4 regions of the Pseudomonas sp. PvP027 genome follow, and region 1 is predicted to be linked to each of the others. Evidence: predicted binding sites of a transcription regulator. Region 1 holds the regulator's gene; each other region holds the start of a gene.
What was found. The regulator sigma-54, encoded in region 1, starts transcription at its own class of promoters, with help from an activator protein. The targets are predictions, from matches to a motif close to ANTGGCATNNANNTTGCTNT.

Region 2: a site for sigma-54 is predicted at 5,206-5,225, ahead of JOE33_RS03640 (CmpA/NrtA family ABC transporter substrate-binding protein). Genes of this name have one in related genera too.
Region 3: a site for sigma-54 is predicted at 4,217-4,236, ahead of JOE33_RS22445 (flagellar hook-length control protein FliK). Genes of this name have one in related genera too.
Region 4: a site for sigma-54 is predicted at 3,950-3,969, ahead of glnA (glutamate--ammonia ligase). Genes of this name have one in related genera too.

What each region holds. Positions count from the first base shown of each region.
Region 1 covers NZ_JAFIBK010000001.1:4,357,519-4,365,525, reverse strand. Annotated here, with positions in the region: gene lptA (lipopolysaccharide transport periplasmic protein LptA) at 1-376, shown strand, start outside; gene lptB (LPS export ABC transporter ATP-binding protein) at 377-1,102, shown strand; gene JOE33_RS18860 (RNA polymerase factor sigma-54) at 1,285-2,778, shown strand; gene raiA (ribosome-associated translation inhibitor RaiA) at 2,854-3,162, shown strand; gene ptsN (PTS IIA-like nitrogen regulatory protein PtsN) at 3,174-3,638, shown strand; gene rapZ (RNase adapter RapZ) at 3,641-4,498, shown strand; gene JOE33_RS18840 (HPr family phosphocarrier protein) at 4,514-4,786, shown strand; gene JOE33_RS25885 (hypothetical protein) at 4,811-4,945, opposite strand; gene JOE33_RS18835 (superoxide dismutase) at 4,973-5,584, opposite strand; gene JOE33_RS18830 (tetratricopeptide repeat protein) at 5,586-6,044, opposite strand; gene JOE33_RS18825 (class II fumarate hydratase) at 6,077-7,453, opposite strand; gene JOE33_RS18820 (hypothetical protein) at 7,446-7,841, opposite strand.
Region 2 covers NZ_JAFIBK010000001.1:923,477-931,483, reverse strand. Annotated here, with positions in the region: gene JOE33_RS03655 (nitrate/nitrite transporter) at 1-1,064, opposite strand, end outside; gene JOE33_RS03650 (glycoside hydrolase family 68 protein) at 1,970-3,217, shown strand; gene JOE33_RS03645 (ANTAR domain-containing protein) at 3,277-3,852, opposite strand; gene JOE33_RS03640 (CmpA/NrtA family ABC transporter substrate-binding protein) at 3,867-5,078, opposite strand; gene JOE33_RS03635 (quinone-dependent dihydroorotate dehydrogenase) at 5,331-6,362, shown strand; gene JOE33_RS03630 (ribosome modulation factor) at 6,507-6,722, opposite strand; gene rlmKL (bifunctional 23S rRNA (guanine(2069)-N(7))-methyltransferase RlmK/23S rRNA (guanine(2445)-N(2))-methyltransferase RlmL) at 7,311-8,007, shown strand, end outside.
Region 3 covers NZ_JAFIBK010000001.1:5,150,517-5,158,523, forward strand. Annotated here, with positions in the region: gene fliI (flagellar protein export ATPase FliI) at 1-1,224, shown strand, start outside; gene fliJ (flagellar export protein FliJ) at 1,231-1,680, shown strand; gene JOE33_RS22430 (STAS domain-containing protein) at 1,765-2,112, shown strand; gene JOE33_RS22435 (fused response regulator/phosphatase) at 2,072-3,778, shown strand; gene JOE33_RS22440 (Hpt domain-containing protein) at 3,813-4,169, shown strand; gene JOE33_RS22445 (flagellar hook-length control protein FliK) at 4,281-5,678, shown strand; gene fliL (flagellar basal body-associated protein FliL) at 6,224-6,736, shown strand; gene fliM (flagellar motor switch protein FliM) at 6,746-7,714, shown strand; gene fliN (flagellar motor switch protein FliN) at 7,776-8,007, shown strand, end outside.
Region 4 covers NZ_JAFIBK010000001.1:3,663,086-3,671,092, reverse strand. Annotated here, with positions in the region: gene JOE33_RS15650 (DeoR/GlpR family DNA-binding transcription regulator) at 1-217, shown strand, start outside; gene typA (translational GTPase TypA) at 318-2,138, opposite strand; gene thiI (tRNA uracil 4-sulfurtransferase ThiI) at 2,281-3,735, opposite strand; gene glnA (glutamate--ammonia ligase) at 4,072-5,478, shown strand; gene JOE33_RS15630 (chorismate mutase) at 5,643-6,200, shown strand; gene JOE33_RS15625 (DUF4124 domain-containing protein) at 6,279-6,818, shown strand; gene JOE33_RS15620 (DUF4124 domain-containing protein) at 6,830-7,447, shown strand; gene glnL (nitrogen regulation protein NR(II)) at 7,730-8,007, shown strand, end outside.

The DNA of each region.
Region 1 (8,007 bases):
TCAGGGTTCGATGAAAATCACGGGCAACACCGTGACGATTACTCGTAATGCCCAGGGCGAAGTCGATGTATTTACCTCCGTCGGCAATCTGGCCTACTACGAGCAGAAGCCTGCCGTGGACAAACCGATCGTGCAGGCCTATGCCGTCACCATCCAGTATTACGCCGGACAGGACCGTATCGTCCTGATCGACAAGGCCAAGGTCATCAATGACGGCAACACCTCGGAAGGCGAGAAAATCGTCTACGACACGGTCAGACAGGTCGTCAGCGCCGGTCGTGCCAATGGCGGTGCCAAGGTGACCACACCACGTCCGCGTATCGACATGGTCATCCAGCCGAAAAAGAAAACCGATCAACCTCAGAAGGCCCAGTAAATGGCGACGCTCAAAGCCCAGCATCTGGCTAAAAGCTACAAAAGCCGGCAGGTCGTGCGCGATGTGAGCATCTCCATCGACAGCGGCCAGATCGTCGGCCTGCTGGGCCCGAACGGCGCCGGCAAAACCACCTGCTTCTACATGATCGTCGGCCTGGTCCAGGCCGATCAGGGTCGCGTGCTGATTGACGATCTGGATGTCAGCCACCAACCCATGCACGGTCGCGCCCGTGCGGGTATCGGCTACCTGCCTCAGGAAGCCTCGATCTTCCGCAAGCTGTCGGTATCCGACAACATCATGGCGATTCTCGAGACCCGCAAGGAGCTCGATGCCGGCGCACGCCGCAAGGAGCTGGAAAGCCTCCTGCAGGAGTTCCACATCACCCACATCCGCGACAACCTGGGCATGAGCCTGTCGGGTGGTGAACGTCGCCGCGTGGAAATCGCTCGCGCCCTGGCCACCGCGCCGAAATTCATCCTGCTGGATGAACCGTTCGCAGGTGTCGACCCTATTTCGGTAGGTGACATCAAGCAGATCATTCACCACCTCAAGGCCAAGGGTATCGGTGTACTGATCACCGACCACAACGTCCGGGAAACGCTGGATATCTGCGAGACGGCCTACATCGTCAACGATGGGCAGCTGATTGCGGAAGGCGACTCAGAGACCATTCTGGCGAACCAGTTGGTGAAAGAAGTCTATCTCGGCCACGAGTTCCGCCTTTAATCGACTGCCCTTTGCGCTTCGCAGCCGATTGATGCCTACGCAGTGTATTGACAACATTTTATTTGTCATATCACTCTAGGCAAACGCACAGGTTTCAGGCATATAATTTGCTTAAGTTGGCGCCACGGCGCCTGTAGTAGATGGCGCATGCGCGCCGGCGAATAAGGTGTTTAGCCCCTGCCATGAAACCATCGCTAGTCTTGAGAATGGGCCAGCAGCTGACGATGACACCGCAGCTGCAACAGGCAATCCGCTTACTTCAGCTTTCAACTCTGGATCTCCAGCAGGAGATCCAGGAAGCGCTGGAGTCAAACCCTATGCTTGAGCGGCAGGAAGAAGGCGACGACTTCGACAACTCCGACCCGCTTGCCGACAACATCGAACAAAAGCCCAACCCCGACGTTCAGGAACCGACCTATCAGGAATCCGCGCCTACCGTGGACAACCTTGAAGAAGGCGAATGGAACGAACGCATTCCCAACGAGCTGCCCGTCGATACCGCATGGGAAGACATCTACCAGACCAGCGCCAGCAGCCTGCCAAGCAATGATGACGACGAGTGGGACTTCACCACACGCACTTCTGCCGGCGAAAGCCTGCAAAGTCACCTGCTGTGGCAACTGAATGTTGCGCCGATGTCCGACAAGGACCGCCTGGTGGCGGTCACGCTGATCGACTGCATCAACAACCAGGGCTACCTCGACGAGACGCTTGAGGAGATTCTCGAGTCGTTCGACCCCGAACTGGACATCGAACTCGACGAGATCGAAGCCGTACTGCACCGCATCCAGCAGTTTGAACCTGCCGGCATCGGCGCACGCAACCTGAGCGAATGCCTGCTGCTGCAACTGCGCCAGCTGCCAGCGAAGACGCCTTGGCTGACAGAAGCACAACGTCTGGTCAGCGACTACATCGATCTGCTTGGAAGCCGCGACTACGGCCAGCTGATGCGACGCATGAAGCTCAAGGAAGACGAGCTGCGCCAGGTCATCGAACTGGTCCAGAGCCTCAACCCGCGTCCAGGCTCGCAGATCGAATCCACCGAAGCCGAATACGTCATTCCGGACGTGATCGTGCGCAAGGACAACGAACGCTGGCTGGTCGAGCTCAATCAGGAATCAGTACCGCGCCTGCGCGTCAACCCGCAATACGCGGGCTTCGTGCGGCGCGCCGACACCAGCGCGGACAACACCTTCATGCGCAATCAGTTGCAGGAAGCGCGCTGGTTCATCAAGAGCCTGCAAAGCCGCAACGAAACACTGATGAAGGTCGCCACGCAAATCGTCGAACATCAGCGCGGTTTTCTCGAGTACGGCGACGAGGCCATGAAGCCGCTCGTCCTGCACGACATTGCCGAGGCAGTGGGCATGCACGAGTCGACCATCTCGCGCGTAACCACCCAGAAATTCATGCACACCCCACGCGGCATTTACGAGCTGAAATACTTCTTCTCAAGCCATGTGAGCACCTCCGAGGGCGGTGAATGCTCGTCCACGGCAATCCGTGCAATCATCAAAAAACTGGTTGCGGCGGAAAATCAGAAAAAGCCGTTGAGTGATAGCAAGATCGCTGGTTTACTGGAGGCACAAGGCATTCAAGTAGCCCGTCGCACAGTCGCCAAGTACCGTGAGTCTCTCGGGATCGCCCCTTCCAGTGAGCGTAAGCGACTGATGTGATGCAGGCCGAGCCACAGCGTTCCAGTGGCAGGCGCCATGCCTGCCTCTTTATGCACTGGCAAAGGAGAAAGCTGTATGCAAGTCAACATCAGTGGACACCAACTGGAAGTGACCAAACCCCTTCGTGAATACGTTGAGCTCAAGCTCAAGAAGCTCGAGGGGCATTTTGACAAGATTACCAACGTGCAGGTCACGATGACGGTCGAAAAGCTCAAGCAGAAGATCGAAGCCACGTTGCACATCCATGGTGGAGAGGTCGTTGCCAATGCTGAACATGATGACATGTACGCTGCCATCGACCTGCTCACTGACAAGCTAGACAGACAATTGCTCAAGCATAAGGAAAAGCAGCAAAGCATCCTCAAAGGTGCGGCCGCTCGCTAACGCCCATTTAAATGATCCGATTTGAAAATATCCTGACCCCCGGCCGTTCACTCGTGAACATGCCGGGCGGCAGCAAGAAACGTGTACTTGAACAGATTGCCAACCTGATCGGCCGCGAAGTGCCGGGAATGGAATCGGGCACTGTGTTCGAAAGCCTGATTGCCCGTGAAAAACTGGGATCGACCGGTTTCGGCAACGGCATCGCCATTCCTCACTGCCGCCTGGCCTCCTGTGGCGAGCCTGTCAGTGCCGTGATTCACCTTGATGCCCCGGTAGATTTTGACGCCATCGACGGCGCGCCCGTAGACTTGCTGTTTGTCTTGCTGGTCCCGCAGAAGGCGACCGACGATCACCTGGAGCTGCTTAGCCAGATTGCCGGAATGCTCGACAAGGCCGACGTGCGCAAGAGCCTGCGCAACGCGGCAAGCGATGAAGCGCTGTATAACGTGGTGCTGGACGCACAAAAAGGTCCTTGACAATGCGCATGATCATCGTCAGCGGCCGCTCCGGTTCGGGCAAAAGCACCGCGCTGGATGTACTGGAAGACAACGGCTTCTATTGTGTCGACAACCTTCCTGCCGGTCTGCTGCCGGAACTGGCCGAACGCGCACTGATCAACACCGAACTCGCCGAACCCTTGCTGGCGGTTTCGATAGATGCCCGCAACCTGCCAAGCCATCTGACCCGTTTTCCGCAGATGCTCGATGAAGTGCGCTCACGCAATATCCAGTGCGACGTGCTGTATCTGGATGCCGACGAAGCCACCCTGCTCAAACGCTTCTCGGAAACCCGACGTCGCCACCCCTTGAGCACGGCAGATCGCTCGCTGGCCGAGGCGATACGCGACGAGACTACATTGCTGGGCCCGATCATCGATCTGGCCGACCTGAAGATCAACACCACCCACCTGAACCTCTATCAGTTGCGCGACGCGCTCAAGCTTCGTCTGCTGAACAAGCCCGAGCCAGGCACTGCGTTTCTGATCGAGTCGTTTGGTTTCAAGCGCGGCATGCCCATTGATGCAGACCTGGTATTCGATGTGCGCTGCCTGCCCAATCCGTACTGGAAGCCGGAACTGCGCGACCACTCTGGGCTCGAACAACCCGTTATCGACTACCTGTCGGTGCAGCCTGATGTCGAAGAAATGTTTCAGGACATCTTCGCTTACCTGAACAAATGGCTACCCCGGTTTGCAGCCAGTAACCGTTCTTACGTTACCATTGCCATCGGCTGCACGGGTGGACACCACCGTTCGGTCTACCTGACCGAACGGCTTGGTCAGGTCTTGCAACAATCACTCAAGAACGTTCAGGTTCGCCACCGCGACCTCAGCTGAAGGATTTTCACTGCGATGCCCGCTCGTCAAATCACCATCATCAACAAACTGGGCCTGCATGCCCGCGCTGCCGCCAAATTCGTGGGCGTCGCAGGCAAGTTCCCCTGCAAGATCAGGGTCGGCCGCACGCCCGAGAGCATGGTCGACGGCAAAAGCATCATGGCTGTGATGATGCTCGCTGCCGGCAAGGGCACCGAGATCCACCTGCACACCGAGGGCGAATTCGAACAGGAAGCGCTCGATGGCCTGGTCGAGCTGATCGACAACCGGTTTGACGAGGGCGAATAAGCCCTCGGACAAACGCGGTATCCGTCACCACCAGCCTTGCACGCGCATCCAGTTCAGCCCATGGGCAATCAGGAGCGCCATACCCGCCAACAACAGCAGGCTCCCGACTGCCAGACGAAATAACCGCACATTGCTGAGCGCGAGGAGTTCTGAGCGCATAGGCTGCCTTGTATGCGGTTGCCAGGCTCAGGCCAGGGCTGCCTGATAACGGCGAGACACCTCATCCCAATTGATCACGTTATAGAACGCGTTAATGTATTCGGGACGACGGTTCTGATAACGCAGGTAGTAAGCGTGCTCCCACACGTCCAGCCCCAGAATCGGTGTATTGCCGTTCATCAACGGGCTGTCCTGATTACCACTGCTTTCCACCACCAGCTTCTTGTCGGGCGTAACGCTCAGCCATGCCCAGCCACTGCCGAAACGGGTCAACGCGGCCTTGGTGAATGCCTCCTTGAAGCCTTCATAGCCGCCCAGTTGTTCTTCAATCGCCGAAGCGACAGCGCCCTTGGGCAAACCTCCCCCGCCCGGCACCATGACTTCCCAGAACAATGAGTGATTGGCATGGCCACCACCCTGATTGATCACCGCTGGGCGCAGGTTTTCAGGCAACTGTTGGACACTGGCGACCAGCTTCTCCACAGACCAGTCCGCGAATTCCGTGCCTTCGACCGCTGCATTGAGGTTGTTGATGTAGGTCTGGTGATGCTTGGTGTAGTGGATTTCCATGGTTTGCGCATCGATATGCGGTTCAAGGGCATCGTATGCGTAAGGCAGTGCAGGCAAGGTGTAAGGCATTTCAATGTGCTCCGTAGAAAAGTCCGGAAGGATTTGCCGAATGGCGCTGCAGCGATGAGCGCGTATGCTCGCTGCTGCTCAGCAACCGATGAGTGCGCGGGTACTCGCCGTGTTCGCTGATGAAACTCAGCAGTTCGGCGTATGTTTTGCTGCTGTGACGCAAGGCCGCCTCGCGCAGGGCGGGCGGGAGACGTTGATCCTGCATGGTCTGCAACAGGTGCTGGTGGATGGCACACAGGTACTCGGCGCTCTCCTCCGGCTGACCCAGACTCAGGTGGAGATCCGCCAGGTTGTGGTGAGAAATCACACAGGCCGCGACCGCTTCGTCGACATCCGCCCAGCGCTCGAACAGGACTTGCGCCAACGCCAGCGCCTGAAGGTACAACTCGCGGGCTTCGACCCACTCGCCGAGATTGAAACAGCGATTGGCCTGCTCGATGGTGCGTTTCCAATGCTGCATGAGGTACCTCCAGGAACGTTGGCCGGGCGGAATCAGATACCGCCAGCGGTGAGTTTTTCGGGGTTTAGCAACACTTCCAGTTCGCTGCGCTGCAAGTCGGTGTGTTCAAGGGCAACGTCAATCACCGGCCGACCTTGCTTGTAGGCGGTCTTGGCAATTTCGGCGGCCTTCTGATAGCCAATGATGGGGTTAAGCGCGGTCACCAGAATCGGATTGCGCGACAGCGCTTCCTTGAGCTTGGACTCGTTGACCTTGAAGCTGGCAATCGCCTTGTCAGCCAGCAGCCGACTGGAATTAGCCAGCAACTCGATACTGCTCAACAGGTTCTGGGCGATGATGGGCAGCATCACGTTCAGTTCGAAGTTGCCCGACTGCCCTGCCACGGTGATCGTGGCGTCGTTGCCGATCACCTGCGCGGCAACCATGGCGGTCGCTTCCGGAATCACCGGATTGACCTTGCCCGGCATGATCGATGAGCCGGGCTGCAACGCCTCCAGTTCGATCTCACCCAGGCCAGCCAACGGCCCCGAATTCATCCAGCGCAGGTCATTGGCGATTTTCATCAGTGACACCGCAGTGGCCTTGAGCTGACCAGATACTGCGACGGCCGTGTCCTGTGAACCGATCAGCGCGAACAGGTCCTTGCCAGGCGTGAACTGGACGCCGGTCAGGCTGCTCAACTGGCAACTGAAACGCAGCGCAAACTCCGGATGCGCATTGATGCCGGTCCCGACGGCGGTCCCGCCCTGAGCCAGCGACTGCAGGCTTGGCTGCAAGCCCTGCAGATGCTCGATGTTGGCGCGAATCTGTTGTGACCAGCCGTTGAGTACCTGACTCATGCGCACCGGCATCGCGTCCATCAGGTGCGTGCGACCGGTCTTGACGAAGGCATGCACCTGCTGCGCCTTGTGCTCGGTCACTTGCAACAGATGAGCGAGCGCTGGCAGCAGTTGCTCGTGCAGGGCCAACGCAGCACTGACATGAATCGTGGTGGGGATGATGTCGTTGCTGCTTTGCCCGCAATTGACGTGATCATTGGGATTGACCTCTTCGCCCAGCACCCGCGTGGCCAGCGTCGCGATTACCTCGTTGGCATTCATATTGGTACTGGTGCCGGAGCCGGTCTGGAAGATATCGACCGGAAAATGAGCCATGTAGTCGCTGGCCAACAGGTCTTTCACGGCACTGGCAATTGCCTTGCTGTGCCCTGTGCTGATTTGCTCCAGTTCCAGATTGGCCTGTGCTGCCGCGGCTTTGGCCAGCAACAAGGCGCGAATGAACTGCCGGGGCATGCGCTGATGGCTGATCGGAAAGTTTTCCACCGCACGCTGAGTCTGCGCGCCGTACAGGGCCTCGGCCGGGACCTGTAGCTGGCCCATGCTGTCGCGTTCGATACGGGTATTACTCATCGCAATGTCCTTGCACCAATTCAGAGAGGGAAATCGAGGGCTGCAGCACACAGTTCGCCAGTTGGTGAACACAGGCCTGCCAGCGTTGACGCCGCGCGGGCGTGGAGGCAATGGCCTGCAGATCGCGCAGGGGACGCCAGGCCTGATCCAGACACAGGCAACGCCAGTGCCACGGCAATGCCGTGTCGCGTGCGGTGTCGATCAGCAGACGGAAAGTGGTTTCGGCGATCATGGGCCGGGGCGTGGCGGTAAATCGCGCCAGGTAACGCCCCTCGGCGAGGTAATGCTCGATCAGCCGAGGCTCGTCGGGCTCAAGCGCGCAACGAATCCGCAGACTCAAGCCGCGCCAGTTTTCCAGATAGGACAACTCGTGCAAAACAGACCCCATGACCGCAGCTCATTTTGGAAATGATATTCATTATTAAATGAGATATAGAATCAACACAAGCCTGATCGCTAGACGGCCTTACGCCGGTAAACGTGAACATGCTTTGAGGGACACGGAAGACGCGGGTTCGGGTGGAGGTTATTGGGGGTGAAAACTGCAGGCGGTT
Region 2 (8,007 bases), 3.4 Mb from region 1:
CCCAGGCCCGCCGCCAGCAGGAAGCCACCGATGCCACCCGCCATGCCGATCAAGCCGGTCATGACTCCGATTTCCTTGCGGAAACGCTGCGGTACCAGCTGGAACACCGCGCCGTTGCCAGCACCCAGGCCCAGCATGGCGGCTACGAACAGCGCCAAAGCCGCCCACGAGCTCGGCAGGTTAAAGCCCACGGCGGCAATGCCGATGGTGGCAACCGCATACATCACGGTCAGCGTGCGAATCCCGCCGAAACGGTCGGCCAGCGCGCCACCCAGCGGGCGCATCAGGCTGCCGCCGAATACGCAGGCAGCGGTGTAGTAACCGGCAGTGATCGGGCTCAAGCCATACTGGTCGTTGAAATAGCCGGGCAGGGCGCTGGCCAGGCCGATGAAACCACCGAACGTCACGCTGTAGAAAAACATGAACCACCAGCTGTCACGATCACCCAGCGCCTTGAGGTAGTCCGCCACGGATTTGGGTTTGCTGCGTTGCGGGGCGTTGCGTGCCATCAGGGTGAAGGCGATCAGGGTCAGAATCAGCGGGATCAGCGCCAGGCCGAAGACGTTGCCCCAGCCGAAGCTGGCGGCCAGTACCGGCGCGATCAGTGCCGCCAGTACAGTGCCCGAATTGCCCGCGCCGGCGATGCCCATGGCCTTGCCCTGATGCTGGGCTGGATACCATTGTGACGCCAAGGGCAGCGCGACAGCGAACGAAGCACCGGCCATACCGAGGAACAGGCCCAGCACCAGCACCTGGCCGTAGGTGTGAATACCCAATTGCCACGCAGCCAGCAGCGCGCCGATGACGATCACCTGGCCGATGATCCCGGCTGTCTTGGGCGACAGTTGGTCGGCCAGCAGTCCCATGAAAAACCGCAGCACCGCACCGGCCAGAATCGGCGTGGCGACCATCAGGCCACGTTGCTGGGTGGTCAGGTGCAGGTCAGTGGCAATCTGCACCGCCAGCGGGCCAAGCAGGTACCAGACCATGAAGCTCAGGTCGAAATAGAGAAAGGCCGCGAACAGGGTCGGTTTGTGGCCTGCCTTCCAGAAGCTTGTATCCATGTGAACACCTCATCTCATCTGTTGGTTAGTCAGTCGGGCCATGACCGCGACACGGGTTGTTCAGACGCTGTGGTGGAGGGTTCCGAATGACGGCGACTCCACCGGCCCCTGCGCCGGGGCCAAAACGCAAAAACGTCGCCTCTCTGTCCATGGGTGCGGAAAGAGATGAGCGACGTCTTTGTCGTAAAAGGTGATAGCCGCCGTTGGCTACCGGTGCGATTGCTTTAGCAATAGATGGGCCAAGGGCGGTGCAAGCGTGTCAGCCTTACGTCGCAGGCAGGTTGTATGGCTTTCAGGATCTGCGAGCAGACTGATGTATGACCTCGAACCGGGCGTGGGTCGGCAGGCGCGCTGCAAAAAAGGGCGTGGCGGCGAAAAGCCAGATAACGGCTTGCACAGTCCGTATCAGTCAACAGAAACAGGCAGTTAACAGGATTCAAGAATATTTTATTAAAGTTCAAACTATTTAATATTATTTAATGTGCCATCAGTTTTACGTGTAAGTACTGTCATTGTGATGCTGTTTCGATACGCAGCTATGATGACCTTAATGTATATAAGTTAATACGCAGCTCGCAGAGTTGTACGATAACAATGCTGCAAATATTTAATTTACTTTGCGTGGTATGTCTGAGAGCATCGCTTCTGTCGCAACCTGTGACGCTTATTCAAAAGAAGTGATTTCACTTTTCAATCCGGTAATCTGTAGTTGCAGTTTGCCAGTCAATTTCGATAAATGCTTACTTTGAAAGAAGTCATCGGCTACTCGCTCTTTTATCGGCTTCCGGTTGTCCTCGACACCTGAATGCCCGACACACTCTGCACCTCGGCATTGCACGCATGCCTGCCGTGTTGCCTTCCTATCCGCGCTGCTTGTACAGGCGCCTGCAAAGGACATCATCATCATGAGTAACATCAATTACGCACCTACCATCTGGTCCCGTGCCGATGCGTTGAAGGTCAATGAAAATGACCCGACCACCACGCAACCGTTGGTAAAACCGGACTTCCCGGTCATGAGTGATAAGGTCTTCATCTGGGACACCATGCCGTTGCGCGAGCTTGACGGCACGGTGGTTTCAGTCAACGGCTGGTCGGTCATTGTCACGCTGACCGCCGATCGCCACCCCGACGACCCGCAGTATCTCGGCGCCAACGGCCGCTACGACATCAAGCGCGACTGGGAAGATCGTCACGGGCGGGCGCGCATGTGCTACTGGTATTCGCGGACCGGCAAGAACTGGATCTTCGGTGGCCGGGTCATGGCCGAAGGCGTGTCGCCCACCACCCGCGAGTGGGCGGGCACACCGGTACTGTTGAATGACAAGGGTGATATTGATCTTTACTACACCTGCGTGACACCGGGGGCGACAATTGCCAAAGTCCGCGGTCGTATTGTAACGTCCGATCAGGGCGTGGAGTTGAAAGACTTTACCCAGGTCAAAAAACTGTTCGAGGCCGACGGCACTTATTATCAAACCGAAGCGCAGAACTCGACGTGGAACTTCCGCGACCCCAGTCCGTTTATTGATCCCAATGATGGCAAGTTGTATATGGTCTTTGAAGGTAATGTCGCCGGAGAGCGCGGTACGCATTCAGTGGGCGCTGCGGAACTTGGCCCGGTGCCACCCGGCCATGAAGAAGTGGGCGGTGCGCGTTTTCAAGTGGGCTGTATCGGTCTGGCGGTTGCCAAAGATCTCAGCGGTGAAGAGTGGGAAATATTGCCGCCACTGGTGACAGCGGTGGGTGTCAATGATCAGACCGAACGTCCGCATTATGTCTTTCAGGACGGCAAGTATTATTTGTTCACCATCAGCCACAAGTTTACATATGCCGACGGTGTGACCGGGCCGGATGGCGTTTACGGTTTTGTGGGCGAGCATTTGTTCGGGCCTTACCGGCCGATGAACGCATCCGGACTGGTGCTGGGCAATCCGCCTGCACAGCCTTTCCAGACGTACTCTCACTGCGTGATGCCGAACGGCCTGGTGACTTCGTTCATCGACAGCGTGCCCACCAGCGGCGATGACTACCGTATCGGCGGCACCGAGGCGCCGACGGTGAGAATCCTGTTGGAGGGCGACCGCTCGTTCGTGCAGGAAGAGTATGACTACGGCTACGTGCCGGCGATGAAGGATGTGCAACTGAGCTGACTGGCTGCGCCCCTGTAACCCCTGAGGAACGCCTGTGCAGGCAGGCGTTCTTCGTGGCTTCAGCCCAGCAGTTCGCTCATGGCGATAATCTGCTCGGCCACCTGAATCAGCTTCTGCTGGCGACTCATTGCCTGACGTCGCATCAGCGTATAAGCGTCCTCTTCGTTGCAATCCTTCATCTTCATCAGCAGCCCCTTGGCCAGTTCGATGCGCTTGCGCTCGGCCAGTTGCTGGTCGCGGGCATGCAATTGCGCGCGCAGCGCCTGATCGCTTTCAAAGCGGGCCATTGCCACATCCAGAATCGGTTGCAGCCGTTGCGCCTGAATCCCCTCGACGATATAAGCGCTGACCCCGGACTTGATGGCCTGGCGCATCACGCCTGGATCGTGCTCGTCGGTGAACATCACGATGGGCCGTGGCTGGTCGCGGCTGACCAGCACCACTTGCTCCATCACATCGCGACCTGGCGATTCGGTGTCGATCAGGATGACGTCTGGGCGCACAGCTTCAACGCGTGCGGGCAGGTCGATGATCAGTCCGGATTCGTCGATCACTTCGAAACCGGCTTCTATCAAGGCCGACCTGAGGCGCCCGACCTTTTTGGCAGTGTCATTGATAAGCAGGATACGCAGCATGGTTACGTTCTCCGTCAACGACTGGCCACAGCGGGCACGTCGTCGGCCAGCGAGTGGAGCCTGAAGCTACGCGCGTAGCCTGCCGGATCGCTGCCGTCCCAGACCCTGCCATCGATCAGCTGGCTGCTGCGCAAGGTTGCGGCGGGTACGTCGATGCCCAGCGCACTGGCTGCCTGACGGTACAGGTCGAGTTGCTGGACGCGACTGGCCACCGCCAGGTAATCCGGGTCTTCGCGCAACAGGCCCCAGCGTCGGAACTGGGTCATGAACCACATGCCGTCGGACAGCCAGGGGTAGTTGACCTGTCCCTGAGCATGGAAGCTGACGGCGTTAGGGTCTTGCCAGCGATTGCCGAGACCGTCGCTGTACTGGCCGAGCAAACGCGGCTCGATGCAGTCCACCGAGGTGTCCAGGTAATCGGCACCGCTGAGCAGTTGCGCGGTGCTGCGCCGGTTATCGTCGTTTTCCTCGATGAAGCGGCTGGCTTCCAGTACGGCCATGATCAGCGCTCTGGCAGTGTTGGGGTTCTGCTCGACAAACTCACGGGTGCAACCGAGCACCTTGCCCGGGTGATCCGGCCAGATCGACTGGCTGGTCGCCATGGTGAAGCCCAGTTGCTGCTGTACGGCGCTGGCGCCCCAGGGTTCGCCGGCGCAGAAACCGTCGATGCGACCGGCCTGCAGGTGTTGCGCCATTTGCGTGGGTGGCACCACGACACTGGTCACATCATCGAGCGGATGAATGCCTTGGCTGGCCAGCCAGTAGTAGAGCCACATGGCATGGTTGCCGGTGGGGAATGTCTGCGCGAAGGTCAGCCTTGAGCCGCTTTGGTGCGCGCGTTTGTCCAGTGCTTCAGGAGTGATCACGCCTGCCTGCTGCAACTCGCGGGACAGGTTGATGCACTGGCCGTTCTGGTTGAGCCCCATGAGGATGGCCATGTCGGTCGCCGGGCCACCGCTGATGCCCAGTTCCACGGCATATATCAGGCCGTACAGGCTGTGTGCCGCCTGCAACTGCCCGCTGACCAGTCTGTCGCGCAGCCCGGCCCAGGAGGTCTGACGCTCCAGGTTCAGGCTCAGGCCGTAAGGCTGGGCGAAGCCCTGGGTGGCCGCGACCACCAGCGGAGCGCAGTCGGTCAATGCCATGAAGCCCACGTCCAGGCTGTTCATTTCCGGGGCGTCGCTACCGGCCACCCAGTCCAGCGCATTACCGGTTCGTTCTTTCATCGCGCGTGCTTCATCAAAGGTCCGTCCAGAAAAAAGGCGTCGTCCGACCCATTGCCAATGCAAGTGTCGAAGCGACGCCGTTGTCCATGCACCGCTCCGCCGTTGGAGTGAGTGCCGATAGCGGTTTCAAGCAAGGCATATGCCATCGCGGGGGGAGGGCGAGCAACAAGTTTGTCGCGCGCCTCGCCTGACAGGCCCGCACACGTCTATAATCGCCACCCTGAATTCAGCTGCTCACGAGCCCATCCCGCCATGTATAACCTGGCCCGCCAGTTACTGTTCAAACTTTCCCCGGAAACCTCTCATGACCTGTCGCTGGACCTGATCGGTGCAGGCGGACGGCTGGGCCTCAATGGCCTGCTGAGCAAGTCCCCGGCGAAGTTGCCGGTCAGCGTGATGGGCCTCGAGTTTCCCAACCCTGTAGGGCTGGCAGCGGGTCTCGACAAGAATGGCGCGGCCATCGATGGCTTCGCGCAACTGGGCTTCGGTTTCGTCGAGATCGGCACGGTGACGCCACGTCCGCAGCCGGGCAATCCCAAGCCGCGTATTTTCCGCCTGCCCAACGCCGAGGCGATCATCAATCGCATGGGCTTCAACAATCTGGGTGTCGACAACCTGGTGTCCCGTGTCGAAGCAGCAAAGTATCGCGGCGTTCTGGGTATCAATATCGGCAAGAACGTCGACACGCCGGTCGAGCGCGCGGTAGACGATTACCTGATCTGTCTGGACAAGGTCTATGCCCATGCCAGCTACGTCACGGTCAATGTCAGTTCGCCCAACACGCCGGGGCTGCGCAGCCTGCAGTTCGGCGATTCGCTCAAGCAACTGCTCCAGGCGCTGAGCCTGCGCCAGCAGGAGCTGACGCAACGGCATGGCAGGCGTGTGCCGCTGGCGATCAAGATTGCCCCGGACATGACCGACGAAGAAACCGTGCTGGTGGCCGCAGCCCTGATCGAATCCGGTATGGACGCAGTCATCGCCACCAACACCACGCTCGGCCGCCAGGGTGTCGAAGGTTTGCCGCACGGTGACGAGGCGGGTGGCTTGTCCGGCGCGCCGGTTCGGGAAAAAAGCACGCACATCGTCAAGGTGCTGGCCGGTGAGCTCGCGGGCCGTCTGCCGATCATCGCCGCCGGAGGGATCACCGAAGGCCGGCATGCCGCCGAGAAAATCGCTGCGGGTGCCAGTCTGGTGCAGATATATTCGGGTTTCATTTACAAGGGCCCTGCGCTGATTCGCGAGTCGGTGGATGCCATTGCGGCGATGCCTCGCGTCGCACACTGAACCCGGGGGTAAAAAAAGGGGCTCTCCGAGAGAGCCCCTGGGCGTTGGCCCGCCGCCCGGGTCGGGCGTGCATGGTGCAGGTGTGAATCAGTCAATCATGTGTGTGGCCCGACAGAGGCCTGAATGTCTTTGATTTGAATCGCCTCATCCGACCGCGTGAAGTTCGTTGAGTCTGTGGATGCCCGCAGTGCCGGTCATACCGTCCCAGTTGTCGCCGCGTCCTTCGCGCCAGCCATTGATCCATGCCTGGCGTACTGACGGTAGAGTAAAAGGGCAAAGCTCACGGGATTTGCCATGAACGCCGTATTGATAACCGCGTAAAAATGCTCTTTCCAACGGATCACGCTTAAGTCTTCTCATAGGGTAATGCCCTCGTCTGTTGACTGTAATATCCCTGAGACCCCGTGTTGAGGTCGGGCAGAATCTTCTGCCGTTGGGGCCCGCTGCCGGCGTCGCGGGCCTTGATGCCATCACCATTGCGGCGATGACCTGAGACGATTTCTAACCAAAGCGAAGGGCGGTGTGAATGATCGTTTTGTCATAAGCACGTCACATTCAGGTCTGTCGAGCAATAAGCGGTGACCTGTTTCAACCATGATATTTTCTGCAGGCCCTTGAACATGAGGGTTTGCGAGCCAATTGAGATCGCTTATCAGGCTCATATACTGGCTCAATGCCTTGGCTGCTTAAGCGACGAAGGGTCACAGTAAGGCTGCAAAAATGTGACTTTTCAAAACAAGACTTTTGATTGCGCGTCTTTATTGCCGACATCGCTTTGCCTGATATCTGTTCTAATACGCGCCAAAACTGCCGCAATGACATGACAGGATCATGCGGTGGACCGGCACACATCACGTGCCACGCAGGCGTTCTCGATGAAAGACGCCTGTTCAAATCTGGCAGGGCAATGCGTTGCCCGCCGCAGACGGCTCAGGCCCTGGAATACACATGTCGGATCGCTACGAACTTTTCCTCACTTGCCCCAAGGGCCTTGAAGGCCTGCTTGCCGAGGAAGCCACTGCGCTGGGTCTGCAAGAGACCCGCGAGCACACTTCAGCCATTCGCGGCTCGGCCGACATGGAGACCGCTTACCGGCTGTGTCTCTGGTCGCGTCTGGCCAACCGCGTGTTGTTGGTGCTCAAGCGTTTCCCGATGAAGGATGCGGAAGACCTTTACCACGGCGTGCTGGATGTCGAGTGGCAGGATCATCTCGAATCCGACGGCACCATTGCGGTGGAATTCAGTGGTCATGGCTCGGGCATCGACAACACCCATTTCGGCGCACTGAAGGTCAAGGATGCGATCGTCGACAAGCTGCGTACCCCGGATGGCGAGCGTCCGTCGGTCGACAAGATCAACCCCGATCTGCGCGTGCACCTGCGTCTGGATCGCGGCGAAGCGATTTTGTCTCTCGACCTGTCCGGGCACAGCCTGCACCAGCGCGGTTACCGCCTGCAGCAGGGGGCCGCACCGCTGAAGGAAAACCTCGCCGCCGCTATCCTGATCCGCGCCGGCTGGCCGCGCATCGCTGCCGAGGGGGGCGCGCTGGCTGACCCGATGTGCGGTGTCGGTACGTTCCTGGTCGAGGCCGGCATGATCGCCGCCGACATCGCCCCGAACATCAAGCGTGAACGCTGGGGCTTCT
Region 3 (8,007 bases), 790 kb from region 1:
GCGGCAATGGGCAGCCGGTGTGTGGTCATCAATGACGACAGTCATCATCCGGTGGAAGTCGAAGCCGAAGTAATGGGGTTTTCGGGCGGCAAGGTGTTTCTGATGCCGGTCGGCAGCGTGGCCGGCATCGCACCTGGCGCGCGCGTCGTGCCGCTGGCCGATACCGGTCGCCTGCCGATGGGCATGAGCATGCTGGGCCGGGTGCTTGATGGTGCCGGGCGCCCGCTGGATGGTCGCTCGCCGATCAAGGCCGAGGACTGGGTGCCGATGGATGGCCCGACCATCAACCCGCTCAAGCGTGACCCCATCAGTCAGCCGCTGGATGTCGGCATTCGGTGCATCAACGGTTTGTTGACGGTGGGCCGCGGTCAGCGTCTCGGGCTGTTTGCCGGTACTGGTGTGGGTAAGAGTGTGCTGCTCGGCATGATGACGCGCTTCACCGAGGCGGACATCATCGTCGTCGGCCTGATCGGTGAGCGGGGCCGTGAGGTCAAGGAGTTCATCGAGCACATCCTCGGCGAGGAGGGCCTGAAGCGTTCCGTGGTCGTCGCGTCGCCAGCCGATGATGCGCCACTGATGCGTTTGCGTGCCGCGATGTATTGCACGCGAATCGCCGAATACTTTCGTGACAAGGGCAAGAATGTCCTGTTGCTGATGGACTCCCTGACACGTTTTGCTCAGGCTCAGCGTGAAATCGCGCTGGCCATTGGCGAGCCGCCAGCCACCAAGGGCTATCCGCCTTCGGTGTTCGCCCGTTTGCCCAAGCTGGTGGAGCGCGCCGGCAATGCCGAGGCAGGCGGTGGTTCGATCACCGCGTTTTACACGGTGCTGTCTGAGGGTGATGACCAGCAGGACCCGATTGCCGACTCGGCGCGTGGTGTACTCGACGGTCACATCGTGCTGTCCCGGCGTCTGGCCGAAGAGGGGCATTACCCGGCCATTGATATTGAAGCGTCCATCAGCCGGGTCATGCCCGCAGTGGTCAGCCCCGAGCACATGGCGCGTGCGCAGCATTTCAAACAGTTGTGGTCGCGCTATCAGCAGACCCGCGATCTCATCAGTGTGGGTGCCTATGTAGCGGGCGGCGATCGCGAGACGGACATGGCCATTGCGCTGCATCCGGTACTGGTGCGCTACCAGCGTCAGGGCCTGCGTGACAATGAAAGCATGCAAGGTAGCAGCGAGGCGCTGGCGTCGATCTTTGCACCGGCTCCTGGCGGCTGATAAGCCATGGCCCAGAGTCGAGCGGCGCGTCTGGCGCCGGTGGTCGAGATGGCAGAAGCTGCCGAGCGAACGGCCGCCCAGCGTCTTGGGCACTTCCAGGGGCAGGTCAACCTTGCCAACAACAAGCTGCAGGAGCTTGACCAGTTTCGTCAGGATTATCAGCAGCAATGGTTGGAGCGCGGTAGCGCCGGGGTTTCCGGGCAATGGCTGCTGGGTTATCAACGCTTTCTCAGTCAGCTCGATGTTGCGGTTGCACAGCAATACAAAAGTCTCGAATGGCACAAGGCCAACCTGGATCGGGCGCGCAGCGCCTGGCAGGATTGCTACGCGCGGGTAGAGGGCTTGCGCAAGCTGGTGCAGCGGTACATGGACGAGGCGCGCAGGCTGGAGGACAAGCGCGAGCAGAAATTGCTCGACGAATTGTCGCAGCGCCTGCCTCGCCATGAACAATTCTGACGTTTGACTCAATCAGACCCGCAGTGATCTCTCTGGCTGGTCTACGCTATCAATGTCTCGGTGATGAAACACCTCGAGGTTCCCATGACTGTCACTTCCGAACGTTCTGCCGATGGCCAGACACTGACCCTTTATATCGAAGGGCGCTTCGATTTCAACTCCCACCAGGCATTTCGCACTGCCTATGAGGACTACCCGCAATCACTGAGCTACGTGGTCGACCTGCGCGGTACTCATTACCTGGACAGTTCTGCGCTGGGGATGCTGTTGCTGCTGCGCGATCACGCCGGAGGTGACAAGGCACTGGTGCGCCTGGTCAACTGCACGCCTGATGTGCTGAAGATTCTGGCCATTTCCAATTTCTCGAAGCTGTTCGAATTGAGCATACCCAGTGCAGCCAGCCCCGAAAAAACTGTGCATTCTCATCGCTGATGACAGCGCCAGCGACCGGCTGCTGCTTTCAACTATCGTCGCGCGCCAGGGGCACCGGGTCCTCTGCGCGGGCAATGGTGTGGAAGCGGTGGCCATTTTCACGGCTGAAAGCCCGCAGTTGATTCTGATGGACGCCATGATGCCGGTCATGGATGGCTTCGAGGCGGCGCGAAGGATCAAGGCGATGACCGGCGAATCGCTGGTGCCGATCATCTTCCTGACCTCGCTCACCGAAGGCGAAGCGCTTGCACGCTGCCTGGACGCCGGTGGCGACGATTTCATGTCCAAGCCTTACAACCCGCTGGTATTGGCCGCCAAGATCAATGCCATGAACCGTCTGCGGGTATTGCACGAAACCGTCCGCCAACAGCGTGACCAGATCGCCAGGCACCATGAGTACCTGCTCAATGAGCAGCGCGTCGCCAAGGCGGTGTTCGATCAGATCGCCCATGCGGGTTGCCTGGGGGCCAGCAATATCCGCTACCTGCAGTCCCCCTACGCGCTGTTCAACGGCGACCTGATGCTGGCCGCTTACACACCCGCCGGGCACATGCAGGTGCTGCTCGGGGATTTCACCGGACATGGCTTGCCGGCTGCCGTCGGCGCGATGCCGCTTGCAGAAGTGTTCTACGGCATGACAGCCAAGGGCTATGGCCTGGTTGAAATCCTCCGTGAAATGAACGCCAAGCTCAAACGCATCCTTCCGGTCGACATGTTTTGCTGTGCCACGCTGCTGTGTATCAATCTGCCGCAGCGGCAGGTCGAGGTCTGGAGTGGTGGCTTGCCGGACGGCTACCTGTTGCGCGGCGCGCAGGGCGAACATGTGCCGCTGACCTCGAATCATCTACCGTTGGGCGTATTGAGCGTCGATGCCTTCGATGCGCGCACCGACGTGTATCCGTTGGCACCGGGTGATCGCATATTTCTGTTGTCCGACGGCGTGCTCGACACCAGCAACAGCCAGGACGAGCTGTTCGGTGCGCAGCGTCTGCGACAGGTTCTGTCTGCCAATCGCGAGCCGCAGTTACTGATCGAAGAGATCCTCGAGGCACTCAACGAATTTGGCGGCAAGGCGCGTGACGATGTCAGCCTGCTGGAAGTCAGCGCTGTCGAGGCGCCGCTGGAGAGCCTGCCTGCCATGATGTATTCGGACAGCGGCGCATCCAGCCCGCTGGACTGGTCGGCCAGCTTCGAGTTTCGTGCCTCGACCCTCAAACGTTTCAACCCGCTGCCTTATGTACTGCAATTGCTGCTGGAGGTTCATGGTCTCCGTAATCAGGGCGCTGCGCTGCATATGGTGCTCGGCGAGCTGTACAGCAATGCGCTGGAGCATGGTGTATTAGGGTTGGATTCGACACTCAAGCACGATGCCGCAGGTTTCGGGCTTTATTATCAGCAGCGGGCAGAGCGTCTCGACAGCCTGCATTCTGGCTTCATCCGGGTGACCCTGCAGGTTGAAACGGTCGCGGAGGGCGGTCGGCTGACCCTCGGCGTCGAGGACAGCGGCCAGGGGTTTGATGTGGAAAAGGCCCGGATGCAGACGCCTGCCAGTAACGAACTGTATGGGCGCGGACTGAATCTGGTCTGTGAATTGAGCCGCAAGGCCAGGTGGTCCAGGGACGGCAGGACCGCCTGCGTGGAATTTTCCTGGGAGGGAGTGGCATAATCCCCGCCTGGAGTCTTGATCAAGGAGTGAACAAGTGTCGATTCATCTGGATTACAGCGTATTGAATGCTTTGCAGGAGGTCATGGAGGACGAATATCCGACCTTGCTGGATGTTTTTCTCAAGGATTCCGAGCAGCGTATCGCGCAGCTGCGTCTGGCTGTCGGGGCCTGCCATCCTGATTTTCAGGAGTTGAGCCTTACCGCTCACAGTTTCAAGGGCAGCAGCAGCAACATGGGCGCCTTGCAGCTTTCAGAGTTGTGTCGTCAGCTTGAAGAGCAGGCCCGGCAGCAGCAGTTCGCAGGTCTTGCAGAACTGATCGGCACGATCGACAGCGAATACATGACGATTCGCGGGCTGTTCAAGTCCGAGCTGCAGCTGTTCGTCAGCTGAGTCTTGAGAACCCCCTCTCTATTCCCTCTATGGGAACTCATTAAAAGATTGGCCCGCATATTGCTAACTATTTAAGTAAGGCGATAACCAGCAGCTCATGCGGAGACCGAAATGCCCCTTGCTACCAATGCGCTTCTTCAGGCCACAACTACTGTGACCGCCAGGTCCGGTGTGGCCAACAATGCGGTCAAGTCTGCTGACAGCAGCAAGGACGGGGCCTCCAGCTTTTCCAACGTCTATGCAAAGCAGGCGAAAGACACTGCCCCTGCGCGCGATGACGCACCAGTGAAGTCAGCTCGCGACAAGGCCGCGCCTGACAAGGACAAGGTTGCCGCCGGCAAGGACAAGTCTGCAAGCGATCAGGCAAATGCCGCCGACAAGTCGAGCGTTGCCGATAGCGGCAATGATTTGCCAGCCAAGTCGGCTGCTGCGGATGACGCGGCCCACTCTGATGCGAAGCAGGATGATGCACAGGCTTCTGCCGATCCGGCGCTGGCTGAGGGTCAGGCGATCGTCGATCCGGTCCTTGATCCGGCATTGCAGGCGATGGTCGCACAGGCTCCCGGAGCGCCTGTAGCCAAGGCGCCAAGTGTGCAAGTCATCACTGCGCCAGCGGTCTCGGCGGTCACTACCACTAAGGCCGCACCGTCAGTTGTGGCCGAAGAAGCGTTCAATCCCGACGCCGATCCGCTTGACGGTCTGGATGCCGTGCAGTTGGCGCTGGAAAACGCCACTGCCAAGACTCAACTGGCTGCGCAGAATGCCCAGGCTGCCAACAAGGCGACGCCGAGCAATGCCGAAGCTGACCCCACTCAGAATATCGTCAATAACCTGTCGGTCTTGAGCGAGCAGCTTCCGTCCGAAGGCAGCAGCACTGAAAGCAGCGACAAGTCATTCAGCGGTTTGATCGGTGAAGGGCTGAAGGATGTCAAAGGTGCCGCCGGTGACACTCGCGTCGACAACTTTGCCGATCGCCTCGCTGCGCTCAGTCAGGCCGCGCAACCTGCACGCGCAGCGGCCGCACCTGCCGCGCCCTTGATGAACCAGCCATTGGCCATGCATCAAAGTGGCTGGACCGAAGGCATCGTCGACCGCGTCATGTACCTGTCGAGCCAGAATCTCAAGACCGCCGATATCAAGCTGGAACCTGCCGAACTCGGTCGTCTGGATATCCGTATCAACATGGCGCCTGAGCAGCAAACCCAGGTGACATTCATGAGCGCACATATGGGCGTGCGCGACGCACTGGAAAGCCAGATGTCGAAGTTGCGTGAGTCGTTCGTGCAGCAGGGGCTTGGCAACGTCGACGTCAATGTCTCCGATCAGTCGCAACAGCAGGCCCAGCAACAGGCTCAGGAGCAGGCCAGTCGCGCCCAGCGCAGCGGTCGTGGCGGTGGCATGAGCTCCAGCGATTCCTCCGATGAAATCGCAGGCGTCGATGCGGCCATTCCGGTCAGCCAGCCAGCGGCACGTGTGATCGGCAGCAGTGAGATCGATTATTACGCGTGAGGCAAGCCTGTCCTGATCTGATTCTCGTGCCAACGCTCCGCGCAGGCATGGAGTTCCTGATGCTCTGCATCACAAATCGTCGATGCGAAACAATGTTATGCCTTACACGCAGTCGCTGCTAACGCAGTGCTTTTCGACCGCGGTGGTGCAGGCGACGCAGATTGCGACGTAAGTGACGGGGCGAAGGAGCCTGACTGAGTCGGGCCGGAAACGGAGCCAGGGGCTTTGGTCGCTTTGGTCGCATCAAAGTGACTCGCCGAGGGGCGAAAAGGTTACCTGAGCCGAACCCCAATCCACCTGACATCACAGAACCGCTGTGTGACGCGAAGCGTCACGAACTGCATTCCCACGCGGAGCGTGAGGAATGATAGCCATCAGCTACCGGACCGCGTCTTCAACGCCTGTACAATAATCACCATGCCTCTGCGCCCAGGCGCGTAACCAGTTGTGTCCAATACATCCCCGTCTCGTACAAATCTGGCATAACACTTGCTCTGCCTCTGTCACGTATTGAAGAACCTCTTGAATAGTGACGGATTATTGGCATGGCGCAGAGCGAAGAAGTTAAAGACCCCGCGACCACAGGCAAAGGTAAAGGCAAACTCAAGCTCATTATCATCGCCGTCGTGGCGTTGCTGCTGGCGGTAGGCTTGTCGGTGGGCGCGACCTGGTTCCTCATGCACAAGAGTGAAAGCAAGGTAGATCCAGCGGCGGCCGCTGCGGCAGCGAACGTCAAGCCAGTGGCGGTGTTCGAACCGATGACCCCGGCCTTCGTAGTCAACTTCAACGCCAATGGTCGCCAACGCTACATGCAGGTGAGTATCACCATGCTGGGGCGTAACGCAGCCGACATGGAAGCACTGAAGGTACACATGCCATTGATCCGCAACAATCTGGTCATGCTGTTTGCAGCCATTCCTTTCGAATCGCTGGCTTCGCCGATCGGCCAGGAAATGCTGCGTCAGAAAGCGACTGCCAGCATTCAGGAAGTCGCACAGAAAGAACTTGGCAAGACTGTGATCGAACAGCTGCTCTTCACTAACTTCGTATTGCAGTAGGACTCTCACATGGCCGTGCAAGACCTGCTCTCCCAGGATGAGATCGATGCGCTGCTGCATGGCGTCGACGATGGGATGGTCCAGACTGACAACAACAGCGAACCTGGCAGTGTCAAAAGTTATGACCTGACCAGCCAGGACCGGATCGTCCGCGGACGTATGCCGACGCTGGAAATGATCAACGAGCGATTCGCCCGCTACACGCGTATCAGCATGTTCAATCTGCTGCGCCGTTCTGCGGACGTGGCGGTGGGCGGTGTTCAGGTCATGAAGTTCGGTGAGTACGTGCATTCCCTGTACGTGCCGACCAGCCTGAATCTGGCCAAGATCAAGCCGCTGCGTGGCACCGCGCTGTTCATCCTCGACGCCAAGCTGGTGTTCAAGCTGGTGGATAACTTTTTCGGCGGTGACGGTCGTCACGCCAAGATCGAAGGCCGTGAGTTCACGCCGACCGAACTGCGTGTCGTGCGCATGGTGCTGGATCAGGCGTTTGTCGACCTCAAGGAGGCCTGGCAGGCGATCATGGAAGTCAATTTCGAGTACATCAACTCAGAAGTGAACCCGGCCATGGCCAACATCGTCGGGCCGAGCGAGGCTGTCGTGATTTCCACCTTCCACATCGAGCTCGATGGCGGTGGCGGCGATCTGCACGTGACCATGCCGTACTCGATGATCGAGCCGATTCGCGAAATGCTTGATGCCGGTTTCCAGTCCGATCTGGACGATCAGGACGAGCGCTGGGTCAACGCGCTCAAGGAAGACGTGCTGGATGTCAACGTGCCGCTCACCACGACCATCGCCCAGCGCCAGTTGCCGTTGCGGGACATCCTGCACATGCGTCCTGGTGATGTGATCCCGGTGGAGCTGAGCGACTCGCTGGTCTTGCGTGCCAATGGCGTACCTTCGTTCAAGGTCAAGCTTGGCTCGCACAAGGGCAAGATGGCCCTGCAAGTAATCGAACCCATAGCGCGACGCTGACCTTTCTGGTCTGCGTCGGAAATTGTTGCGTAACTGAAATACAGCGTGCAGAGGACAACCGATGGCTGATGAAAACGATATGACGTCTGCTGAAGACCAGGCATTGGCCGATGAATGGGCTGCTGCATTGGGCGAAGCTGGCGACAGTCAGGCTGATATTGATGCGTTGCTGGCTGCGGACGCCGGGAACTCGGGTAGCCGGATGGCCATGGAAGAGTTTGGCAGCGTGCCGAAAAGCAGCGGGCCGGTTTCTCTGGATGGTCCCAACCTGGATGTGATTCTCGACATTCCGG
Region 4 (8,007 bases), 690 kb from region 1:
CGAGGTCAAGCAGGCCGCCATGCAGTCGGCCTCGCAAACCGTGCTGATCGCTACCAGCTCCAAATATGGCACCTTCGGTATGTACAAGGTTGCCGGGCTCGAGCAATTCGACACCATCATCACCGACGCAGCTCTGGCCGAAGCGGCTGCCGACGGGATCCGCAAGCAACGTATCGAGTTGCTGTTGGCGCCAGTGGGCGGCGGCCGTTCAAAGTAGCTTGCCGCCGAGCGAGCTGTGCCATAGGCCACAAACGGCGGGCATAAAAAAACCCGGTCTCGCGACCGGGTTTTTTGTGTCTAGCCGACTAACTGATTACTCAGTTGCCCGACTTCTTGGCAGCACGAGTACGCTCGCTTTCGCCAAGGATTTTCTTACGCAGGCGGATCGACTTTGGAGTCACTTCGCAGAGTTCGTCTTCTTGTACGAATTCCAGCGCTTGTTCCAGAGTGAAACGGATAGGCGGAACCAGAGCGATGGTTTCGTCCTTACCGGAAGCACGCATGTTGTCGAGCTTCTTGCCTTTGGTTGGGTTTACACCCAGGTCGTTGTCGCGGCTGTTGATGCCGACGATCTGACCTTCGTACACGTCTTCGCCATGACCCAGGAACAGCTTGCCACGGGCTTGCAGTGTTTCCAGGGAGTAGGTCAGCGCCTTGCCGGTAGCAACCGAAACCAGAACGCCGTTCTGACGGCCGGACATGTCGCCGGACTTCATCACGTCGTAACGGTCGAAGATGCTGGTCAGGATGCCTGCGCCGGAAGTCAGGGTCAGGAACTCGTTACGGAAACCGATCAGGCCACGTGCCGGGATGTTGTACTCAAGGCGCACACGGCCCTTGCCATCCGGAACCATGTTGGTCAGGTCGCCTTTACGGTTACCCATTTGCTCCATGATCGCGCCCTGCGCTTCTTCAGGCAGGTCGATGGTGACGTTTTCGTACGGTTCGTGCTTGACGCCGTCAACCATGCGGATGATCACTTCAGGACGACCAACACCCATTTCGAAGCCTTCGCGACGCATGGTTTCGATCAGTACCGAGAGGTGCAGCTCACCACGGCCGGAGACCTTGAACTTGTCGGCGGTGTCGCCTTCTTCAACGCGCAGGGCAACGTTGTACAGCAGTTCCTTGTCCAGACGTTCCTTGATGTTACGGCTGGTGACGAACTTGCCTTCCTTACCGCAGAACGGCGAATCGTTAACCTGGAAGGTCATCGAAACGGTAGGTTCGTCAACGGTCAGCGGCTTCATCGCTTCGACATTCAGTGGGTCGCACAGGGTGTCGGAGATGAACAGCTGGTCGAAGCCGCTGATGCAGACGATGTCGCCGGCAGCTGCTTCTTCAACGTCGATACGGTGCAGACCGTGGTGACCCATCAGCTTCAGGATACGGCCGTTACGCTTCTTGCCGTTGACGTCGATGGCAACAACCGGAGTGTTCGGCTTGACGCGACCACGAGCGATACGGCCAACACCGATGACGCCCAGGAAGCTGTTGTAGTCCAGTGCGGAAATCTGCATCTGGAACGGACCGTCACGGTCAACCTTTGGCGCAGGGACGTGATCGACAATCGCCTGGTACAGCGGGGTCATGTCTTCAGCCATGGCGGTGTGTTCCAGACCGGCAATGCCGTTCAGGGCCGAGGCGTAGACGACTTTGAAGTCCAGCTGTTCTTCGGTGGCACCCAGGTTGTCGAACAGGTCGAAGATCTGGTCCAGAACCCAGTCCGGACGTGCGCCTGGACGGTCAACCTTGTTGATGACCACGATTGGACGCAGGCCGGCTTCGAAAGCCTTCTTGGTCACGAAACGGGTTTGCGGCATAGGGCCGTCCTGGGCATCGACCAGCAGCAGAACGGAGTCAACCATCGACATCACGCGCTCTACTTCACCACCGAAGTCGGCGTGGCCCGGGGTGTCCACGATGTTGATGTGGTAGCCATTCCAGTTGATCGCGGTGTTCTTCGCGAGAATGGTAATACCGCGCTCTTTTTCCTGGTCGTTGGAGTCCATCACGCGCTCATCGTTGAGCTCGCCGCGCTCCAGAGTGCCGGATTGACGCAGGAGTTTGTCTACCAGGGTGGTCTTACCATGGTCAACGTGAGCAATGATGGCGATGTTACGTAGATTTTCGATCACTTGTGTATCTCGATCAGAGGATTCGGTCTGCTGACTGGTTAAGGACAGCGATTACTATTTTGAGTCGGCAAAAGCCGTTACGGCATGACGACGGGTGTCGGGGGGCCGGTGACGCAAGCCACAGGCAAACAGCCCCGGGCACTTAGCTCGGTCGATATACGCGCACATTGGCATGTCCCTCACTGAGCAAATGGTGGGCATGCAGGCGACTCATGACGCCTTTGTCGCAATACAGCAGGTACTGGCGCGTGTCATCCAGTGCCTTGAAACGGCTGTTCAATGCGTAGAACGGCAACGTCTGTATCTCCACGCCAGGGACTTGCAGCGGCTGGTCTTCCTGGGCATCCGGGTGACGGATGTCGAGAATCACCTGACCGGCCAGCGCCTGGCTGACTTCTTCTATATCGACATTGCGGCTCAGATCGTCGATGACCCGATCGATCGAAACCAGCTTCGCGCGTTCGAGCGCCTGCTCGAGAATCGCCATGTCGAACTGTTTTTCTTCGTACTCAACGCGATTCCGCTTGGCGTTGGTCTTGGGGTTGACCGAAATCACCCCGCAATACTCAGGCATGTGCCGGGCAAAATCAGCGGTGCCGATTTCAGTCGCCAGGTCCACGATGTCCTGCTTGTGGGTGGCAACCAGTGGCCGCAGGACCAGCTTGTCGGTTGCCGCGTCAATCAGCGACAGGTTGGGCAGCGTCTGGCTGGCAACCTGGGAAATCGCTTCGCCGGTGACCAGCACATCGATTTCAAGACGATCAGCCACGGCGGATGCAGCGCGTAACATCATACGCTTCAAAACTACACCCATATGACTGTTATCGACTTTCTGCAGAATTTCTCCGAGAACTTCCTCGAACGGTACGCTGACAAACAGCACGCGCTGTGAACTTCCGTACTTCTTCCAGATGAAGTGCGCGACTTCCATCACGCCCAGTTCATGGGCCCGTCCGCCCAGATTGAAGAAGCAGAAGTGCGCCATCAGGCCGCGGCGCATGATCTGGTAGGCCGCAACGGTCGAATCGAACCCGCCGGACATCAATACCAGGGTCTGCTCCAGCGCGCCCAGCGGGTAACCGCCCATGCCCTGATGCTGATCGTGAACGACAAACAACCGTTGGTCGCGAATTTCCATACGAACGACCAGATCGGGCTTTTTCAGCTCGATTCCGGCCGCGCCGCACTGCATGCGCAACTTGCTGCCGACGTATTTCTCGACGTCCATGGAGCTGAAGTCGTGTCGGCCGGCGCGCTTGCAGCGCACTGAAAACATCTTGCCTGGCAACAGGTCGGCGTAGTGCAGTTTGCACTTGGCAACCACGTCGTCCAGATCGCCCAGCGGGTACTCGGCGACCTGCAGAAAATTGGCAATGCCCGGCATGCAGCTCAGCCGCTCGCGGATGCCCTGCAGCACTTTGGGGTCGGTAAGGCGGGTTTCGACCTCAAGGTTGTCCCATACGCCACCCACGACAATGTCCGCGTCCAGTTCACGGAGCACGGTACGAATGTTCTTGCCCAGTTGCCGGATGAACTTCTTGCGCACCGGCGGGCTTTTGATGGTGATTTCTGGGAAAACTTTAACGATTAGTTTCATGGAAACGGAGCGTGAGGTGCCGACCAAAAAAGGGGGGCGCGGATTATAGCGGAAATTGCTCAAGGTTTAACCAGTTATCGTACACGCAATCATCGGCGCACCAAAAAGAGTCGGCGCACCAAATTGCAGCGCCATAAAGGTGCGTGTTTTTCACGTGTGGTGCGTTTTCACCCCCTGAAAACCTGCGTTTGAGGCAAAAAACCCAACACGGGGCACTGGCATGCAAATTGCTCCCTTGTGAGGCAGGTTGCCTTGGCAGAGTATTTGCGCCGGCATCACCCAAATCCAAGGGACCACAACTCTATCAAGTCGGTCTCTAGCCACCCGGAGGACACCATGTCGAAGTCGGTTCAACTCATCAAAGATCATGACGTTAAATGGATTGATCTGCGCTTCACAGACACCAAGGGCAAGCAGCAGCACGTCACCATGCCTGCGCGCGATGCACTGGAAGACGATTTCTTCGAAGTCGGCAAAATGTTCGACGGTTCCTCCATCGCTGGCTGGAAAGGCATCGAAGCGTCCGACATGATTCTCCTGCCGGATGACGAAACCGCTCTGCTCGACCCGTTCACCGAAGAGCCGACCCTGGTTCTGGTGTGCGACGTCATCGAACCTTCGACCATGCAAGGCTACGACCGCGACCCGCGCGCCATTGCCCACCGTGCCGAGGAATACCTGAAGTCGACCGGTATCGGCGACACCGTATTCGTAGGTCCGGAGCCAGAGTTCTTCATCTTCGACGAAGTGAAGTTCAAGTCCGACATCTCCGGTTCCATGTTCAAGATCTTCTCCGAACAGGCTTCCTGGATGACCGACGGCGACGTTGATGGCGGCAACAAGGGCCACCGTCCGGGCGTCAAAGGCGGCTACTTCCCTCTGCCACCAGTCGACCACGACCACGAAATCCGTACCGCAATGTGCAACGCCCTGGAAGAAATGGGCCAGGTCGTGGAAGTTCACCACCACGAGGTGGCGACTGCCGGCCAGAACGAAATCGGCGTGAAATTCAACACGCTGGTCAAGAAGGCTGACGAAGTTCAGACCCTCAAGTACTGCGTACACAACGTTGCCGACGCTTACGGCCGTACCGCTACTTTCATGCCCAAGCCACTGTACGGTGACAACGGCTCGGGTATGCACGTACACATGTCCATCTCCAAGGATGGCAAGAACACCTTCGCAGGCGAAGGCTATGCCGGTCTGTCCGATACCGCCCTGTACTTCATCGGCGGCATCATCAAGCACGGCAAGGCCCTGAACGGCTTCACCAACCCGTCGACCAACTCCTACAAGCGTCTGGTCCCAGGTTTCGAAGCACCGGTGATGCTGGCCTACTCGGCGCGTAACCGCTCCGCGTCGATCCGTATTCCGTACGTCAACAGCCCGCGCGGCCGTCGTATCGAAGCACGCTTCCCGGATCCAGCGGCCAACCCGTACCTGGCATTCGCTGCCCTGCTGATGGCTGGCCTGGACGGAATCCAGAACAAGATCCACCCTGGCGACGCAGCTGACAAAAACCTGTATGACCTGCCGCCTGAAGAGGCCAAAGAGATCCCACAAGTTTGCGGCAGCCTGAAAGAAGCCCTGGAAGAACTGGACAAGGGCCGCGCGTTCCTGACCAAGGGCGGCGTCTTCAGCGACGACTTCATCGATGCCTACATCGAGCTGAAAAGCGAAGAAGAAATCAAGGTTCGCACCTTCGTACACCCACTGGAATACGAGCTGTACTACAGCTGCTGATCCAGCTGCGCCAGCGTTGATGGCGTAACAGGAGACCTCCTTCGGGAGGTCTTTTTTTTGCCCGGATTTTACCGCGTGAACTTTTGTTCACCCCGCAACACTGGCTCTGTCCGGTCGCCTGGAGTTAAATCTGCATCTCCCAACCGAACCGAGATGGAACTGCCATGCGCCTTATTCTGGCCACTTCCCTGCTGACAATGACGTTCATGTCTTCCTGTTTCGCTTTCACTGCCGAGCAAAAGCCTTCTGCACTTGAACCCCTGCTGCAAGCGATCAGCGAGCGCCTGACCATCGCCGATCAGGTTGCCCTGAGCAAGTGGGACAGCGGCAAGGCCGTCGAGGACCCGCCGCGCGAGCTGCAAGTGATCAGCGCAGCCCAGGCCCGTGCTGCCGAGTTCAAGCTCAACCCAGATGACGTTCAACGCCTGTTCCTCGCCCAGATCGAAGCCAATAAACAGGTGCAGAACGCCCTGCTCGCCCAATGGCACGCAGCAGGCAAGGCGCCCGACACGGTCAGGCTCAGCCTGGTCGATGACATCCGCCCGAAGCTGGATCGCCTGCAAACCCAATTGCTTCAGGCATACGCGGACTTCCAGCCACTGCGCAAGGCGGAAACCTGCCGGATGCAACTGGATGCGGCGCTGAAGCGTTATCAGACCGACCCGATTCACGATCAGGCGCTGATACTGGCCACTGCCGACCTTTGCCCTGCGAAACTCTGACACATCAGGCGGATAGCGCAGCATAGGGCGATGTGTTCTATGCTGACGGCCAATCTTGCCCCTGCTGTCGAGAGTCTCATGCGTCAAAGTCTGATTTGCCTGCTGCTGTTGATCAGCCTGCCTGCGCTGGCGCAGATCTATAAGTACACCGATGCGAACGGGAACACCGCGTTCAGCAACCAGCCGCCCAACGGGGCCAAGACCGAAGTGGTCGAGTTGCCGCCACTCAACAGCATCGAAACGCAGACGCCTTCCAGGCCAGCCCTCAACCGCGAGCCGCAACAAACGGCCCCCGTCGCACCACCCTCGCAGCCGCAGACGGCCTATGACGTGCTGGCAATCACCGACTTGCCCGCTGACGAAGCGTTACGCGCCAACAATGGCACGTTCATCATCGGTGTGAAGATCCAGCCACGCCTGCAACCCAATCACAGCCTGCAACTGCTGCTGGACGGCAACCTGTACGGACAGCCCTCCAACCTGCCACGCTTTCAGGTGGTCAACATAGATCGCGGCGAGCACAGTTTCGCGGTAGTCGTGAAAGACGGCGAGCGGATCATTCAGCAGAGTGAAACCATCACCCTGACCGTTCAGCGCGTACACCTCGGCAAGCCATGAGCAGACACACGATGCGCCGCCTGCTGACCTGCCTGTTGCTGCTCTCGACGCTGCCCGCAGTGGCCGACGTCTACACCTATATCGACGCGCAGGGTAATCGGGTGTTTACCGACCAGCCGCGCAAGAACGCCACCCGCGTCGACATTGCGCCCAGCAACAACATGACCGGCACACCACCGACCCGGACCTTGAAGACCCACCCTGCCAAACCAGCAGTACAACCGATGTTTCATTACCAGTTGCTGAGAATCCTGGTGCCGGAACCGGACGCTACCCTGGTCAATCCCAGTGGCGACCTGATCGTTACCGTCACCAGCGAACCGTTATTACAGGCGGGGCACAGCTACCGGCTGCTGCTGGACGGTGTTGCCGTCGGCCAGGCCGGCCGCAGCCCGGTGTTCCCGCTGAGCAACGTGGATCGCGGCACGCATCAACTGTCGGTAGAGATTTTCGACGAGCTCGGCCGTGTTCTGGAAAAAACACCGAACCAGCCGCTGCACGTGCAGCGTATTTCCCTGGCGCAAAAGCGCGCGACTCATCCGTGCAAGGATGATGACTATGGCGTGCGTCCGGAGTGTCCGCTCAAGGACAAGCCTGAGCCAAAAAGCAGCATCCTGCCCTTCTTCTGATCTCGCCAAAGCGCCAGCACCTTTTTGGTGCACTCAATCTCTGCCTGCGCAACAATACAGCCCAATCTGGTTCAGGAAGCCTGGCCGGGTAGCGCCGTATGCGGGCACTCTTTACAAAAACGTCCCGATTTTGCAGATAAAGCGCTTCTTTTCGGAGCCTTGGTTTGTTTTTTGCAACTTCACTGACACAGCACCGTATTGGTGGCCTTGCTCCTGCTGGTGCAGACCAACCAGCACCAGCATTGCGCAACTGCAATGTGCCAAAAGAGGTCAACACGATTCATGACTATCAGCGACGCGCTGCACAGACTGTTACTGGATAACCTGACCACTGCCACCATTCTGCTCAACGCTGACCTGCGACTTGAGTACATGAACCCGGCAGCGGAAATGCTGCTGGCCATCAGCGGGCAGCGCAGCCATGGGCAATTCATCAGCGAGCTGTTCACCGAGTCGGCCGAAGCATTGAGTTCGCTGCGTCAGGCAGTCGAACAGGCTCATCCTTTCACCAAGCGCGAAGCGATGCTCACTGCACTGACCGGTCAGACCCTGACTGTCGA